2 regions of the Simiduia sp. 21SJ11W-1 genome follow, and region 2 is predicted to be linked to the other one. Evidence: predicted binding sites of a transcription regulator. Region 2 holds the regulator's gene; the other holds the start of a gene.
The links. The regulator FliA, encoded in region 2, starts transcription of late flagellar genes. The targets are predictions, from matches to a motif close to TAAAGTTATNNNNNNNNCGGCCGATANCC.
Positions count from the first base shown of each region.

Region 1 (8,353 bases), 1.3 Mb from region 2:
CGAGCTTTCAACCGTCCAGACGCTTTTATCCATGGGCGGCGTGTATTCGGTGGCCCAGGCACCCGGGAGCTGCAGCGCGCACGCGCCGAGCGCCGCCATCAACCACCGCCATCTTCTGCCCACCGCCATGTAAACCCTCCAAGCGCGCTATTATTGCAATTCAACACTTGGGTTATCGGCCTTAAGCTTTGGCCCTTGAGTCGAAATTAACGGCTATTTTAGGTAGGATGCGCGCCATCTGCCGCCCGGCATACCGCTCAACACAGGAAGCCCCATGACCCAGCAGCTCACCCTCACCCGCCCAGACGACTGGCACATCCACCTGCGCGACGGCGATCAGCTTGCCACCACCGTGCCCGATGCCGCCCGTTATTTCGGCCGCGCCATCATCATGCCGAACCTGGTGCCACCGGTGATGAATGCCGAGCAGGCCTTAAGCTACCGCGCGCGCATCCTGCAACACCGCCCCGCCGGGCGCCAGTTTGAGCCGCTGATGGTGCTCTACCTCACCGATAACACCACCGCTGCCGATATTGTAGAAGCCCGTGCAGCCGGCGTTGTGGCCGCCAAGCTCTACCCGGCCGGCGCCACCACCAACTCCGACTCCGGCGTGACCGCCATCGACAAGATTTACCCCGTGCTTGAAGCCATGGAAAAGAGCGGCATGTTGCTGCTGGTGCACGGCGAGGTAACCGATAACCACATCGATATTTTCGACCGTGAAAAAGCCTTCATAGATCGCACCCTGACGCCCCTGCGCGCGCGCCTGCCGGGCCTGAAAATTGTGATGGAGCACATCACCACCGGCGATGCCGCGCAATTTGTGGCCGAGGCCTCAGACCTCACCGCTGCAACCATTACCGCGCATCACCTGCTGTATAACCGCAACCATATGCTCGCCGGTGGCATTCGCCCGCACTACTACTGCCTGCCCATTCTCAAGCGCAACGAGCACCAGCAAGCGCTGATTAACGCCGCCACCAGTGGCAATGGCCGGTTTTTTCTGGGCACAGATTCCGCCCCCCACGCCCGTGAAAAGAAAGAGGCCGCCTGCGGCTGTGCCGGCGCCTACACGGCCTACGCCGCCCTAGAAATGTACGCCGAAGCCTTCGAGGCCGCCGGCGCGCTGGATAAGTTAGAAGGCTTTGCCAGCCACTTCGGGCCTGACTTTTATGGCCTGACGCGCAATACTGATACCATCACGCTCGTGAAAACGCCCTGGCAGGCACCTGAGAGCCTGCCCATGGCCGGCAGCCAGCTGATCCCGCTGCGCGCAGGCGAAACCCTGCAATGGCGTGTAGCCCCCTCTGAATAAGGCGACCTATTTGTGAACCCGGCTGAACCCTCCAGCTCACCCAAATCCCTGCTGGCTCAACGCTTTCGCGGCTTCCTACCCGTAGTGGTAGACGTAGAAACCGGCGGCTTTAACGCCGCCACCGATGCCCTGCTAGAAATTGCCGCGGTTACCCTGCGCATGGATGACAACGGCATTTTGCACCGCGACCAAACTTTCGATTTCCATGTAGACCCCTTTGAAGGGGCCAATGTGGAGCAATCGGCCCTGGACTTCACCGGCATCGACATCGACAACCGCGACGCCCTGCCAGAAGAAATCGCCATTCCGGATTTGTTTAAATCCATTCGCCGGGCCGTAAAAGATAACGGCTGCACCCGCGCGGTGGTGGTGGGCCACAACGCCCATTTCGACCTGGGCTTTGTGAATGCCGCCGCCAATCGCTGCGACGCCAAGCGCAACCCCTTCCACCCCTTCTCCTGCTTTGATACCGCCACCCTTTCAGGCCTGGCCTTTGGGCACACGGTGCTGGCGAAAACCTGCCAGATTGCCGGCATCGAATTTTCCAATTCAGCCGCCCACTCCGCCGCTTACGACGCCGAGAAAACCGCCGACCTGTTTTGTATGATCGTCAATCGCTGGAAGGAGCTGGGTGGCTGGCAGGGTTTGCCTGTGGATCTGCAGGCACCCGTCGAACCCTAACTGTATGCCGCAACGTCTGGTCGCTTACAGCTCACGGGCTGTAAGCGTTTGCGTGCGCAGGGCGTTAAGGGGGAATTGCGGCCGATTGAGGATGCCTTGGCCCACCTATCAATGGGCGCGGCGCAGGTTACTAATGGGCGGGGCGCAAGTTACTAAAGGGTGAGGTGCAAGCTACGCCTGTTTACACGTGCTTTGGCGCAAGCCAAGGGTGTGTTGGCGCGAGCAATATTGGGTGCTTACACACCCACGAGGGCTTTATTCGTCAGCTTCCAAGCGCAGGCACAGCCAGTAAAAACAGTGAGTGTCGTAACCGGCATCCACGGGTTGATCGGGTGCTATTTCACGGGGGTCGAGCATGCCGTCGCCATTGGCGTCGATGCTTGAGAACTGGCCCAAAAAGGTGCTGTATTCGGCCTCGGTGACTTCGCCGTTTTTATCTTGATCGAGCTTGTTAAAGCGGGCTTTCAGCAACAAGGTGCGGCGCGCGGCATCTATCTGCTCGTACTCATCAAAGCTCACACCGCCCGAGGTATTGAGATCCATCAGGCGGAAGATATCGAGCTTTTTCGCGCTGATCTCCTCTTGCGAGATACGGGTATCACCGTTGAGATCGTACTTGGCCAATAGCCAACTGGAGTTTTCAGTATTGCCAGACTGTGCCTGCACGCCGGCAACACACCCAAGGCACATCAAACATAAGAGAAACTGCTTCATAACAACCGCCGTATTAATGTTTATTGTCGGGCGATCCGTCGCTGTTGGCGTTGAGCCAATCCGAAGCTCAATTTAATCAATAAGCCAGTCACATTAACGAATAACCGGTCACATAACAGCCCTTGGTATAGATAAATTCGAAATATGAACTAAAGTACCAATAACAAATGGTTCAGTTTCTTGCACTTTCCCTCACCGGTTGGAGTACCAGCGTACCTCCTGGGCGTGCTTGTCTACCAGCTCCACCACATCCAGCACCAGGGCAAACAGCGCCATGCGCACCAGCACACCGTTGTCTGTTTGGCGGAAAATCGCAAGATTCGGGTTGCTGTTGAGGTCGTTATCCAGCTCGTTGGCCTCTGCGCGGGAATCCCTGGGCAGCGGGTGCATGATGACGGTATTGGGCTCGCAGAACTGGGTGTAGATCTGCTGATTCAGGCGAAAGCGGCCACGGTAGAGGTCGGCCTCTTGCTTGGAGGCAAAGCGCTCCTCCTGAATACGGGTGGAATAGGCAATATCCACCTTGCTGATACTGGCTGTGAGCTCATCGGTAACCACCACCTGGTGGCCGGCCTTGCGCATCAGCTCTACCAGATACTCGGGCATGGCAAGCTCCGCAGGCGACACCAGGGTGACATGCAATTGATCATAAAGTGCCAGCAGCCGGCACAGCGAGTGCACCGTGCGGCCATGCTTCAAATCGCCGATCATGGCGATGCGCAGGCCGTTTAAGCCCTTGCCCTTGGCCGCCATCTCCTTGCGAATGGTGTACAAATCCAGCAGCGCCTGGCTCGGGTGCTCGTTAGAGCCATCGCCACCGTTGATTACCGGCACCCGGCTGGCCTCGGCAAACTCTGCCACCGAGCCATTTTGCGGGTGGCGCATGCAAATTACATCGCTGTAGCCCGAGAGCACGCGCGCGGTATCGTAAAGCGACTCGCCCTTGGCAATGGCCGAGCTTTCAAAGCCCGTGGTTTCGCGCACCTCACCGCCCAGCAGGTTAAAGGCGCAGCCGAAGCTCACCCGCGTGCGGGTACTGGGCTCGAAAAACATATTGCCCAAAATCGCGCCTTCCAGCACCCGGGTTACCCGCCGGCGGCTGGCGTAGGGCTCCATGGCATCGGCCACGCGGAAGATCCGCTCGATGTCGGGGCGTTCAAACTGGTCAATAGAGAGAATATGGGAGCCGGTAAAATCCACGCGAACCTCAAGACAGGGAAACAGACGCCGATATTTTAGCGGTCAGGCCCTGTAAGCGCTACGCTTATAGTGCGCCGGGCGCAGCGAACCAAAGAAACAATACTCCAGCCGAAGAGGAACTTGCGTGGTAAACCACAGCCCCGAAACCCTGGTTAAATATTGCTCAGTAGCCACCGCCACAAAAATATTGGAGAGCCAGAGCTTGCGCTGGAGCGCGCCCAATTTATACGGCGACCCCTTCGAGCTGAATCATTTAACGGCCCTGAATTTCGACCCGCAATCCATTTTAAATGCCGCCATCCAGGCGGCAACTGCAATGATCTTTGCCAAAGACGAACCCCGCGGGAGCGCGCCGCTGGCGGTTGTGATTCGCCGCTGGCGCGATGAAGAGCGCTTTCAGTCCCCCGATGAAGCGCTGGATGTGCTGCGTGAGCTGCTCTCGCAAATGGTGGATAACCGCCTGCAAGCGCTCGACACCCTCATGGCCGACTGGCGGAAATTCTGCCGCACCCTGCGCGTGTGCAGCTTTACCGCAAAGCCCGACAACCTGGCCGCCTGGACCCACTACGGCGATCACCACCGCGGCGTTGCCATTCGCATGCAGTGCGGCGAGTTCACCTCGCTCACCAAGCCCCGGCAGGTTACCTACCGCCCCCAGCGCCCGGAAATCACCACCATGCAAGAGCAACTGGCGGTGGTACTCACCAACCAGGATTTTAAAGCGCAAGATCACTTTTTCGAAAAGTTCACCAACAAAGCCGTAAACTTTGCCCATGAAAACGAGTGGCGCTGTTTCCGCCAGGTGAAAGATGAAATAGGCCCGGAGGCCAAGCCCGAGCAAAGCTGGTTTGACGATGTGAAATTTGAGCGCAGCGATATCACCGCCGTTTACTTTGGCGCCCTCACCGATCCGAAAGTAATGCGCGACATCTACGCCCTGGTGCAAGAAAAATACAGCCAGGCAAAAGTATTCCAGGCCAAGTCTACACCTGGCAAATACGACATAGAATTCAATCGCATCACCAGGTAGCGCAAACGGGCCGGCTGTTTACACCGGCCCGTCACCATTTACATCAGCCCGGCACCATAGGCTTCCAGACTATCCACAATGGCTTGGTCGCGCTCGCTGAGTTCAGGCCTTGCGCGCAGGCGCTCAAGCGTTTCAATAAAATCATCCAGCACCACAGAGGCACCCGCCTCCGGATTGGTTAGCCGCTCGTACACCTGCTCTTGCCACCACAGCTGCTCATCGGGGGTTAAGGTCTCGGGAAAGTGGCGCGCGCGGTAGCGCCGCAAAATGGCATTTAAGCGCGCATCTTTAAATTCGATGGCCGCCAGCTGCTCTGGCGCCGCTTCACGCACGCGCGTCATGAGCGCGCGATCTTCATTGGGAATGAAGCCGCCGTAGAGTTGCTGCTCGGGATCTGCACTCGGCGGAAATTCCCGCCCGGAAAACACCTGGCGTAGCTTTTCATTCAGCTCTGCACTTTTTAACTGCGCCCAATGGCGCTCGCAATCGCCGCGGTTTATGTGCAGCCGCTCAGCCACGGGCGCAGTTAACATCGAAAGCGGCGCGAGCATGGGGCTTTTATTGGCGTGTACAAGTTTCAACGGAATGCGGCTCGCACCGGCCGGCAGATCGGCCTCGCTCACAAACACCCGCGCGGCGATTTCTTCGGCAGACAGCGATAACAAGGGTGCAGGGTCTACCGCAAGGTTGTACACAATCACCGCATTTTTATTCACCGGGTGGGGTGCCAGGGGCATGATCAAGGCCGTGCAGCCCTGCGCTGCGGGAAAGCGTGATGAGGTATGCAGCAACGGCTTTTTGTTAATCCAGTCAAACTGCGCCTGCACCGCCTGCTTGTGCCGCAGGCTGTAGGCGTAATCATAAAGTTTGGGCTGCAGCTCGCGAATGCGCTTTGCCAGCGCGATGGTGGCGTATACGTCAGACAGGGCATCGTGCGCGCTTTCATGATTCAACCCGTTCGCAGCCGATAAATCTTCCAGCTTGAAACTGGGCGAACCATCTGGGTGTTTTGGCCACACCATGCCCTCGGGGCGCAGCGCGTACATCATGCGCACCACGTCGATTAAATCCCAGCGGGAATTACCGTTTTTCCACTCCCGCTCGTAGGGATCGTAAAAATTGCGAAACAAGGTATAGCGCGTTACCTCGTCATCAAAACGCAAGCTGTTATAGCCCACGCCACAGGTGCCGGGCACGCTGAATTCCTGGTGGATGCGGGCAATAAATTCGGGCTCGCTTACGCCCTCTTGCGCCGCGTGCTGGGGCGTAATGCCGGTAATTAAACAGGCCTCGGGGCTTGGCAGCAGATCTTCGGTGGGGCGCGCGTAAATCATGAGCGGCTCACCCATAATATTTAACGCCTCATCGGTGCGCACGCCGGCAAATTGTGCCGGGCGATCGGCGGCGGGGTTTGCGCCCCAGGTTTCATAGTCGTGCCAATACAGGCTGTTCATGCGCAAATTCCTTATGTTTTACCGAGCGGGCACTGTGCCAAGGAAGGCTATGATAGCGCAATTAAGTTGATATATACTTCGCCAAATTTCGCCAAACCAACTTAAAAAAATGACTAAATTAGACGCTTTATTCGAAAAAAATAACCGTTGGGCCGAAGCGATAAAGGCCGAAGACCCGGATTTTTTTGCCAAGCTTTCCAACCAGCAAGACCCGGATTACTTGTGGATTGGCTGCTCGGACAGCCGCGTGCCCGCCAACCAGATTGTGGGCATGATGCCCGGTGAATTGTTTGTACACCGCAATGTGGCCAACGTGGTGCTGCACACCGATCTCAACTGCCTGTCTGTCATTCAATACGCCGTAGAAGTGCTGAAGGTAGACCATATCATGGTGGTAGGACACTACGGCTGTGGCGGCGTGGCGGCGTCCTTGCAAAATCAGCAGCTGGGAGTGATAGACCTGTGGATTCGCAACATCCGCGACATCTACTACGCCAACCGCGAGGAAATTGATACGCTGCCCACCCAGCAAGCGCGGGTCGATCGCCTGTGCGAATTAAACGTCATGCAGCAAGTTCAGCAGGTAAGCCGCACCAACGTTGTACAAAACGCCTGGGCCCGCGGCCAGGCGCTTTCGGTGCACGGCTGGATTTACGGCGTGGGCGATGGCCTGCTGAAAAACCTGATAGACCCGATTACCGGTATTGAGCAAATTCCCGAGCAGTACCGCGTGTTTAAAATCGGCCAACCTGTTAAGTAGTTTGGGCTAATCTTCTACCCACACCCGGTCGGCGCCAGTAAACTCTGGCGCCTGCACCGAAAGCACCTTCAGTGGCTCTGCAGATAACACCTTCACGCCATGCACCGCAGCCACCGGCACCTGCACAAAATCACCAGCTGAAATTACAAAGCGCTGATCACCCACCCGCATTTCACCGCGCCCGGCCAATACGTAAATGGTTTCAGTGTGGGTTAAGTGCTTGTGCGGGCGCACCTCATTGGCAATAAAAATCAGAAATTGGCTGGCATTGGCATCTGAGGCCAAAGGCACCACCTCCAGGGGATTCCGGGTGGAAGGAGTGATTGCATGCAGGTTTATGGGTGTGGGCCTTGTAACGGGCGCGGCCTGCTCATCTGCGTAAACAAGCTGTGAAAAACCTGCCCCACTCGCCAGCAGTGCGGCCAAAAGTCGGCCAGCCCAAAACCCTTGCACAGATTTACCGAGCGCCAGTATGTTCATCAACCCTTCCTCACGGTCTAGTAAGCACCACACAGGCTTTGCAATTTACCATGCCCAAGCCCCTAGCGGGCAATTCGCACGGCCGTAATTTCTGCGTAGCCATTGAGCTCGCACCGGCCAGAGGTGTGCACTTGCACCGGCAACTCCTGCGCCATGGCCATGAGTAGGGTGTCGAATATAAAACCTGCGCCGTTGGCGGAGTAATCCTGAAAATAGCTGTGGCCAGATTTACAGCTGTGCGCTTCATCCAAATGCACGCGCAGCACATAGCGACGCTGAGCGGTGGGCTCTAGCGAATGTACAAGTGCCGCCTGCGACCAACCGGCTCTTCCTGCAAGGGCAGGCTCAGCCAACACACAAAGCCCAAAAAACAGCCCGCCAATGAGGCCACTTACGGGCTTATCTATGAATAAATTTCTTGTTGCTGCCCCCATACGGCCTCCCGTTTAGACACTGAGTTATTTTCACAGGCCTGGCAATAGCGTTGCACTCGAACGCACGACCTGCGTCACAATCTCAAACAGCCTAGCAGGGCGAAGCTTACTGGCAGCTGAACAAACGCCTGAAATAAAAACGGCCCACGCCAGGGCGTGGGCCGTTCGGTTTCACACTGAAAACTTAACGCATTGCGCGGGTATAAATACTCAGGGTTTCACAATTTCGTTGTATGAAGGTTCACCCCAACCAACCAGCACGCCGTTTTTAAACACCAGAGGTGT
Region 1 covers NZ_CP090959.1:3,173,299-3,181,651, forward strand. The annotation lists gene L1F30_RS13835 (OmpA family protein) at 1-99, opposite strand, end outside; gene pyrC (dihydroorotase) at 275-1,315, shown strand; gene rnt (ribonuclease T) at 1,328-1,996, shown strand; gene L1F30_RS13850 (EF-hand domain-containing protein) at 2,252-2,710, opposite strand; gene L1F30_RS13855 (aspartate carbamoyltransferase) at 2,903-3,910, opposite strand; gene L1F30_RS13860 (DUF2971 domain-containing protein) at 4,035-4,940, shown strand; gene sbcB (exodeoxyribonuclease I) at 4,979-6,394, opposite strand; gene can (carbonate dehydratase) at 6,504-7,154, shown strand; gene L1F30_RS13875 (cupin domain-containing protein) at 7,161-7,634, opposite strand; gene L1F30_RS13880 (hypothetical protein) at 7,697-8,068, opposite strand; gene L1F30_RS13885 (DUF3192 domain-containing protein) at 8,279-8,353, opposite strand, start outside.
Region 1: L1F30_RS13860 (DUF2971 domain-containing protein) is a predicted target of FliA. The motif match lies at 3,918-3,946, and genes of this name have one in related genera.

Region 2 (8,353 bases):
CCGGGTGAATACATCCGAAGACATGAGCCAACAGATCAGGCGCCAGATGTTTGACTCGCCCAAGGCACTGGCGGTGTCTGCCGGGGTGCTGTTTATCATGGGCGTAATTCCCGGTATGCCCCATGTGGCCTTTTTGGGCCTTGCCACGGTTGCCGGTGGCCTTGCCTGGTATATCCATAAACTGCGCTCACAGGGCGAGCTGGTTTCAGAGGCCGAGGGCGATACGCCAAAAGTCAAAGCTCCTAAAGACGCAAAACCCGGCCAGCCGGGCACTGAAGCCCAGGCAGCGCTCGAGCACCAGCGCGCGCCAGAGCCCGTAGAGGTGAGCTGGGATGACGTAAAGCCCGTGGATGTCATCGGCCTGGAAGTGGGCTACCGGTTAATCCCCATGGTTGATAAAACCCAGGGTGGTGAATTGCTTGGGCGCATTCGTGGGGTGCGTAAAAAAATGTCGCAAGAAGTGGGCTTTTTGGTGCCAACGGTACACATTCGCGACAACCTGGATCTGCTCCCCAATCAGTATCGCGTCACCCTGATGGGCGTTGCCGTGGCCGAAGAAGAAGTGCACCCGGATCGCGACCTCGCCATTAACCCGGGCCAGGTGTTTGGCGACATAGAGGGCATTGCCGCAAAAGATCCGGCCTTCGGCTTGCCCTCGGTTTGGATCAAAAAAACCGAGCGCGACCATGCGCAAACGCTCGGCTACACAGTGGTAGATGCCTCAACGGTGGTGGCCACCCATTTGAACCAGATTCTCAGCCAGCATGTGAGCGAATTGCTGGGCCTTGAAGATGTGCAGCAGCTGGTAGACATGCTGGGCAAAACCTCACCCAAGCTTGCCGAACATTTGGTGCCGGAAAGTGTGAGCTTAAAAACCCTGCTCAAAGTGCTGCAGCTGCTGTTGCAAGAGAATGTGTCTATTAAAGACATGCGCAGCATTGCCGAGGCAATCGCCGCTAACAGCGACAAGAGTCAAGATCCCGTCATGTTGATGACTGCGGTGCGCCAGGCCATTGCGCGGCAAATTGTGCAGGGGCTGGTGGGTAACGACACAGACATCCCCGTTTTCACCCTAGACCCAAGCTTGGAACAAATATTGCTGAAGACCTATCAGCAGAGTCAGAAAAGTGGCGATGGTGGCCCGGTAATAGAACCGGGCCTGGCCGAAAAGCTGCGCGAATCGGTGCAGCAGGTGGCCCATCAACAAGAGGGCTCAGGCGCGCCGGCGATATTGCTGGTGTCTGGCCAGATCCGCTACCAACTGGCTCGCTTCGTGCGCGCGTTTGTGCCCGATATGGTGGTGCTCGCCTACAACGAGATACCCGCCAATAAACAGATCACCATTGTAGGCAGCGTGGGCGCTTAGCCACTGCCTAACCTCAGGAGATACACATGGCCATCAAAAAGATTGTGGCAGCGAATATGCGCAGAGCGTTGGATATCGCCCGCGAACAATTGGGGCCGGATGCCATTATTTTATCTACCCGCAGGCACCCAGACGGCATAGAGCTGATGGCCACGGTAGAGGCCGAGGGCCGAGTGCCCGATGATCAGCAGGCATTTGCCGCGCAAAAAGCCGAGGCTGAAGCAGCGTTCCCCTTAAACAGCGATAACGCGTGGCAGCACCAAGATGCCGTATCTGATGCGCTGGCGCACAGCGCGCAAACCACTCAGCACGCGGCGCTGCCACAATCAAACCCGCGCCCGAAAGATATCAGCCAAAAGCTTTTTGGTGGTAAAACCGGCCCGGAGCTTGCAGCTGAAATCGAAGCTGCACGCCAGCGGATGCTGGCAAATCAGGCCCGCGAGGCCCCGCAGCGTGCGGGCGCCAGTAGCAATGTGGGCGCTGATGATGTGTGGGCCTCACAACTTACGCGCGAGCAGGCCCGCAAGGCCACGCCTGACAAACCGCAATACACCGCTCAGCCGAGCGCCAAGTCTGGCGTTGCGCCAAATGCCGAGCCCACGCCCGCACAAACCTTGCAGGCAAATGAAATGGCCCGCTTGCATGCGGAGCTGAGCGAAATGCGCACGCTGTTAAAACAGCAATTAGATCAATCAAATCGCGCAGGCTCCTTGTCTAATAACCCGGTAGTGCACAAGCTTGCAGGGCTGGGCTTGCCGGCCTTTCAATGTGAGCGCATAGCCGCGGCGGTAGATGGCGATCACGCGCCCGATAAGGCCTGGGCCGAGGCTTTGGCCTTGTTATCCCAAAGGTTGCCAACAGCCGGGCGCGATGTGGTGGCCAATGGTGGCGTTTATGCCTTTGTGGGCCCTACAGGCGTGGGCAAGACCACAACCCTTGCAAAATTAGCCGTGCGCCATGTATTGGCCCACGGCCCACAATCCCTTGCGCTGGTAACCACAGATAACTTCCGCCTGGCCGCCCATGAGCAAATTACCTCGCTTGGCCGTTTGCTTAAGGTGCCGGTAAAAGTGGTAGGGGAAGGCGAGTCGCTTGAACAAATACTGGTGAACCTGAGCCACAAGCGCCTGGTGCTTATTGATACCGCAGGCCTGCGCCATGGCGACCCGCGTCTGAAGCAGCAGCTTGCGCAGCTGCGCGAGGCCGGCAAGGTAAACAGCTTGCTGGTGTTGGCGGCAAACAGCCAGGCGCAAATGCTGAAAGCCAGCTGCCACGCATACGGCGCGGCCCACCCGGTTGCCACGGTGCTTACCAAATTGGATGAAACGCCGTCGCTCGGTGAAGCCATGGGCATGTTGTTGGCACATCGCTTGCCGTTGGCCTACACCACCGATGGCCAGGAAATACCGGCAGATATCCAGGTTGCCAAGGGGCATCAACTGGTGGCCAAAGCCGCCAAAAACCCGGTTCCCGTGGGTTCTTATGGCGTTGGAGTGCAAGCCGCTAAAGCCGGCCTGCAGGTTCAGGCCGAGCAACTATAATCAATGCAGGTTTTATTGTGGGAGCACGCATGGGCCACCATCCAGTTCAAGTGATCGCCGTAACCGGCGGCAAAGGCGGCGTTGGCAAAAGCAACATATCCGTCAATATGAGTATTGCACTGGCCCAGCTGGGCCGGCGCGTCATGTTGCTCGATGCCGACCTGGGCCTGGCTAACGTGGATGTGCTACTGGGCATTCGAGCCGAGAAAACCCTGGCCGATGTGCTGTCGGGTGATTGCAGCCTGCGCGATGTACTGATCAAGGGCCCGGGCGGCATTCGCATAGTGCCTGCGTCTTCTGGCGTGCAACAAATGGCGAGCTTGAGCCGTCAACAGCATGGCGCCTTAATTCGCGCTTTCAGCGATATCTCAGACCAGCTGGATGTGTTGGTAATAGATACCGCCGCCGGCATTAGCGATACCGTGGTGAGTTTTGTGCGCGCGGCCAACGAGGCGCTGGTGGTGGTGTGTGATGAACCGTCGTCGGTTACCGATGCCTACGCGCTCATTAAGCTGCTCCACAAAGATGCCGGCATGCAGCGTTTCAGGGTGGTGGCCAACATGACCCGCACATCGACGGAGGGCAAAAAGCTTGTCCATCGCTTACAGCAGGTGTGCGATAAATTTCTGGATGTGGCGCTGCAATTCGAGGGGGCTATTCCCTTCGATGAAAGCGTGCGCAAGGCCGTTCAGCACCAGCGCGCACTGGTGGAATACGCGCCGCAAGCCAAGGCCTCAAGTGCCATACGCGCCCTGGCCGAGCGGGTGGCGCAATGGCCCTTGCCGAAGGCCGCCACAGGAAACCTGGAGTTCTTTGTGGAACGCCTGCTGGAAAGCCCCGAAGTAGGTGCCTAATAATGGCCGCAGTAGAAGGATTAGCCATGTATGACCAGACCAGCCGACAATCTGGTGAGCAGATCCGCATTGAAGACTATGCGCCGCTGGTTAAACGTATTGCCTACCATTTGATGCTACGCATGCCTGCCAGTGTGCTCGTAGAAGATTTGATCCAGGCCGGCATGATCGGCCTGATAGAGGCCTCGCAGAAGTTTGACGCCTCAAAGGGCGCAAGCTTTGAAACCTATGCCGGCATTCGCATTCGCGGCGCCATCATGGATGAAACCCGCAAGGGTGACTGGGTTCCAAGATCTGTTCACAGAAATGCCCGCAAAATTACCCAGGCCATTGGCGAGCTGGAGGCCCGCCTTGGCCGTGAAGCCGGCGAAAAAGAAATAGCCGAAGCCCTGGAGATGACGCTTGAAGAATATCGCGCCATCTTGCAAGACACCACCAGTGCGCGCCTGTTCAGCTATGAAGAATCGGCCACAGACGACGATGCAGGCCCCACCAAGCCCGCCACCATTGGCCTTGAGGCCCCCACAGATGCCTTCGAGCGCGATGCATTAAAGCAATCGCTGGCGCGGGCGATAACCCAATTGCCCGAAAGGGAACAACTGGTGTTATCGCTTTATTACGACGAAGAGCTGAACCTCAAGGAGATAGGCCAGGTGCTGGGCGTGAGTGAATCGCGCGTATCACAAATACATTCGCAGGCGGCTGCTAGGCTTAAGGCCAAGCTCTCCGGCTGGACGTCGGCGGGCGAATAGATCAGCCGGCAATTAATTGACCAATTTTATGACTAAAACTGGCTAGTAGTATTCCAGCTACTAGACTGAAGATTAACGGAGTCCGGCAGTTACGACGGAGGTTGCTTTGGACAAAAACATGAAAATCCTGATTGTTGATGACTTCTCGACCATGAGACGCATCATCAAGAACCTGTTGCGCGACCTGGGGTTTAGCAATACACAGGAAGCCGACGATGGAGCAACAGCGCTGCCGATGCTTAAGGCCGGCGACTTCGATTTCCTGGTAACAGACTGGAACATGCCGGGCATGACCGGCATAGAACTGCTAAAGCAAGTGCGGGCCGATGAAAAGCTGGCATCGCTACCTGTACTGATGGTTACCGCTGAGGCCAAGCGCGACCAAATCATCGAAGCGGCCCAGGCGGGTGTCAGTGGCTATGTGGTTAAACCCTTCACTGCACAGGTACTCAAAGAGAAGATCGACAAGATTTTTGAGCGTGTGGGATAACACAGACAGTATCAAGGGTGCCCATGGAAAGCCAAGTGGACCAGAAGGCCAATCAGGAATTTGTGGCTGAGTTACGCGATTGTGCAAAAGTGCTCATCGAAAAGCTTGAGGGCGATAAGTTCGACGAGGCCTCCCAGCTCATCGAGCAAATTATCGCAAGCCGCGACCGTCACCTGTTCAATAATGTAGGCAAGCTTACCCGCGGCCTGCATACGGCAATCAGAAGTTTCAATATCGATTCGCCCATTTCACAGGATGAAAGCCTCACAGATGCGAGCGATCGCCTCAATTATGTGCTGCGTCTTACCCAGGATGCGGCCAATAAAACCATGGATAAGGTAGAGGCCTCGGCCCCGATAGCCATGGATCTAGGCAACGAAGCCCGCGCCTTAAAGGCGCAGTGGCAGGCGCTGATTCGACGCGAACTGAGTGCAGACGACTTCAGGGATTTATACCACCGCATTGAAACCTTTCTGGATCAAATGGAAACCGGGGCCGGTGCGTTGAACGCCAATTTGCAAGACATCATTCTTGAACAGGGCTATCAGGATCTCACAGGCCAGGTACTCAAAAAGGTGATGGACCTCGTTGCCGAGGTAGAAGGCAGCCTGGTGGATTTAATGCGCATTGCCGCGCAAGTAGAAGAAATTACAGGAATTCAAAAGCCCGTCGATAACATAGATGCCAAAGAGCCGAAAGGTTCCGTAGGCGAAGGTCCACAAATTCATGCCGACAAGCGCGAAGATGTGGTTTCAGGCCAAGACGACGTGGACGATTTGTTGTCCAGTCTCGGCTTTTGATGAGTTACGGCTGCCAGTTTAAGGAGCGCTGAATGGGTTTTGGCGATGACGAAGATATCTTGCAAGACTTCCTGGTGGAAGCAGGGGAGATATTGGAAAAATTGTCGGAACAGCTCGTTGAGCTGGAGCGTCAGCCAGATGATAAAGATCTGCTAAACGCTATATTCCGTGGATTCCATACCGTAAAAGGCGGTGCGGGCTTCCTGCAGCTTGGCGCCATGGTAGATTGCTGCCACGTCACCGAAAACCTGTTCGACATACTGCGCACCGGTAAACGCGCGGTTACCCCAGAGTTAATGGACGTCGTGTTACAGGCGCTCGATGCCGTAAATCTGCAGTTTGATCAAGTACAGCAGCGCGAATCCCCAACGCCTGCCAGCGCCGATTTGATTCATCAGCTAGAGCGGCTGGTAAACCTTGAAGATTTAAACGATCCGGCACCAGAGCCAGCAGCCCCCGCGCCGCAAGCGCAGGCCCCGGAGCCAAGCGCTGAAACCACCAAGGGCGCGCCCGGTGAAGACATTACCGATGCCGAATTCAATGAGTTGCTCGATGCAATCGACCCGCCCGGCACGGCTGCCGCTGCAGCGCCGCAGGCAGCCCCGGCTGTCGGTGGTGGCGACGATATAACCGACGATGAATTTGAAGCGCTGCTCGATGAGTTGCACGGGCAGGGCAAAGGCCCGAGCGTGAAGGCTGCGCCCGCGCCTGCACCCACACAGGCCTCTGCCTCGGGTGATGAAATAACCGAAGATGAATTTGATGCATTGCTGGACCAGCTGCACGGTAAGGGAAAAGGGCCGGGTAAAGCGCCTGCTCCGGCTGCGCCTGCACCGTCTGCTGGCGGTGGCTCGGGCGAGCTGATTACCGATGATGAATTTGAAGCGCTGCTGGATGAGTTGCACGGCAAAGGTAAAGGGCCAACTGCAGCGGAAGCCGCAGCGGCAGCCGCGAGTGCTAGCCCGGCCGCACCAAAACCTGCGCCTGCGGCCAAGCCTCAAGCGCCAGCCCCAAGCCCCAAGCCGGAACCGGCAAAAGCTGCACCTGCTGCCAAACCAGCTACCGGGCCCGCAACCCTTGTGGCAAAGCCTGCTGCCAAAGATGTAGCACCGCCACCGGCAGCGGAAACAACCGTACGGGTAGATACCCAGCGCCTGGATGACATCATGAACATGGTGGGCGAACTTGTGTTGGTACGTAACCGGCTTGTACGTTTGGGGCTTAACACCAACGATGAAGCGCTCAGCAAGGCGGTCAGCAATCTGGATGTGGTCACCGCGGATTTACAAACCTCGGTGATGAAAACCCGCATGCAGCCCATTAAGAAAGTATTCGGGCGCTTCCCACGGGTGGTACGCGATTTGGCGCGCACCCTTAAGAAAGACATCAACCTTGAACTGCAAGGCGAAGAAACAGACCTGGATAAAAACCTGGTTGAGGCACTGGCAGATCCGCTTGTGCACCTGGTGCGCAACTCGGTAGATCACGGTATTGAGTTGCCCGATGTGCGCGAATCCAAGGGCAAGCCCCGGGTAGGTAAAGTGATACTCGCCGCCGAGCAAGAGGGCGATCATATTCTGTTGTCTATCACTGATGACGGCGGCGGTATGGACCCGGAAAAACTGCGCGAAAAGGCCGTGGAAAAGGGCATTCTGGATGAAGACGCCGCCCAGCGTCTTTCAGATCCCGAAGCCTTCGCGCTCATTTTTGCACCGGGTTTTTCCACCAAAACCGAAATTTCCGATGTGTCTGGCCGCGGTGTGGGCATGGATGTGGTGAAAACCAAAATCACCCAGTTAAACGGCTCGATAGAGATTCAATCAAAGCTGAATGAAGGCACCCGTATCATTATCAAGGTGCCGCTCACGCTAGCGATTATGCCAACTTTGATGATTATGCTTGGCAAGCAAACTTTCGCCTTGCCACTGGTTAGCGTGAACGAAATATTCCACATGGATCTTACGCGCATTAACGTGGTAGACGGCCAGGAGTGCGTAACCGTGCGTGAAAAAGCCGTGCCGGTTTTCCACCTCAAGCGCTGGCTAATAAAAGGCGGCAAGCGCGAACAGCTTAAAGAGGCCCATGTGGTGATTGTAAACGTAGGCACGCAGCGGGTAGGTTTTGTGGTGGATCAGCTTATTGGCCAAGAAGAAGTGGTTATCAAGCCGCTGGGTAAAATGCTGCAGGGTACACCCGGCATGGCAGGCGCCACCATCACAGGGGATGGCACCATCGCCTTGATTCTTGATGTGCCGAGCATGCTGAAACGGTACGCCGGCCAGAAAAGGTAAACCATGTGGGGGTTGGCAGTTGAGACAGAGTCCATTCCTATAAACGCCCGCCCGGTTGTGGGTGGCCACCTATGACCATCAAAGTACTTATTGTTGACGATTCCAATTTCTTTCAGCAGCGCCTGAAAGAAATTATTGGTGCCCATGCGCAGTTAACGGTGGTGGGTGTTGCCGCCAATGGGCGCGAGGCTATAGAGAAGGCCAATGCCTTAAAGCCCGATGTCATCACAATGGATTACGAAATGCCCATGATGGACGG
Region 2 covers NZ_CP090959.1:1,851,640-1,859,992, forward strand. The annotation lists gene flhA (flagellar biosynthesis protein FlhA) at 1-1,366, shown strand, start outside; gene flhF (flagellar biosynthesis protein FlhF) at 1,393-2,907, shown strand; gene L1F30_RS08185 (MinD/ParA family protein) at 2,937-3,761, shown strand; gene L1F30_RS08190 (RNA polymerase sigma factor FliA) at 3,764-4,513, shown strand; gene cheY (chemotaxis response regulator CheY) at 4,620-5,003, shown strand; gene L1F30_RS08200 (protein phosphatase CheZ) at 5,027-5,803, shown strand; gene L1F30_RS08205 (chemotaxis protein CheA) at 5,836-8,094, shown strand; gene L1F30_RS08210 (chemotaxis response regulator protein-glutamate methylesterase) at 8,166-8,353, shown strand, end outside.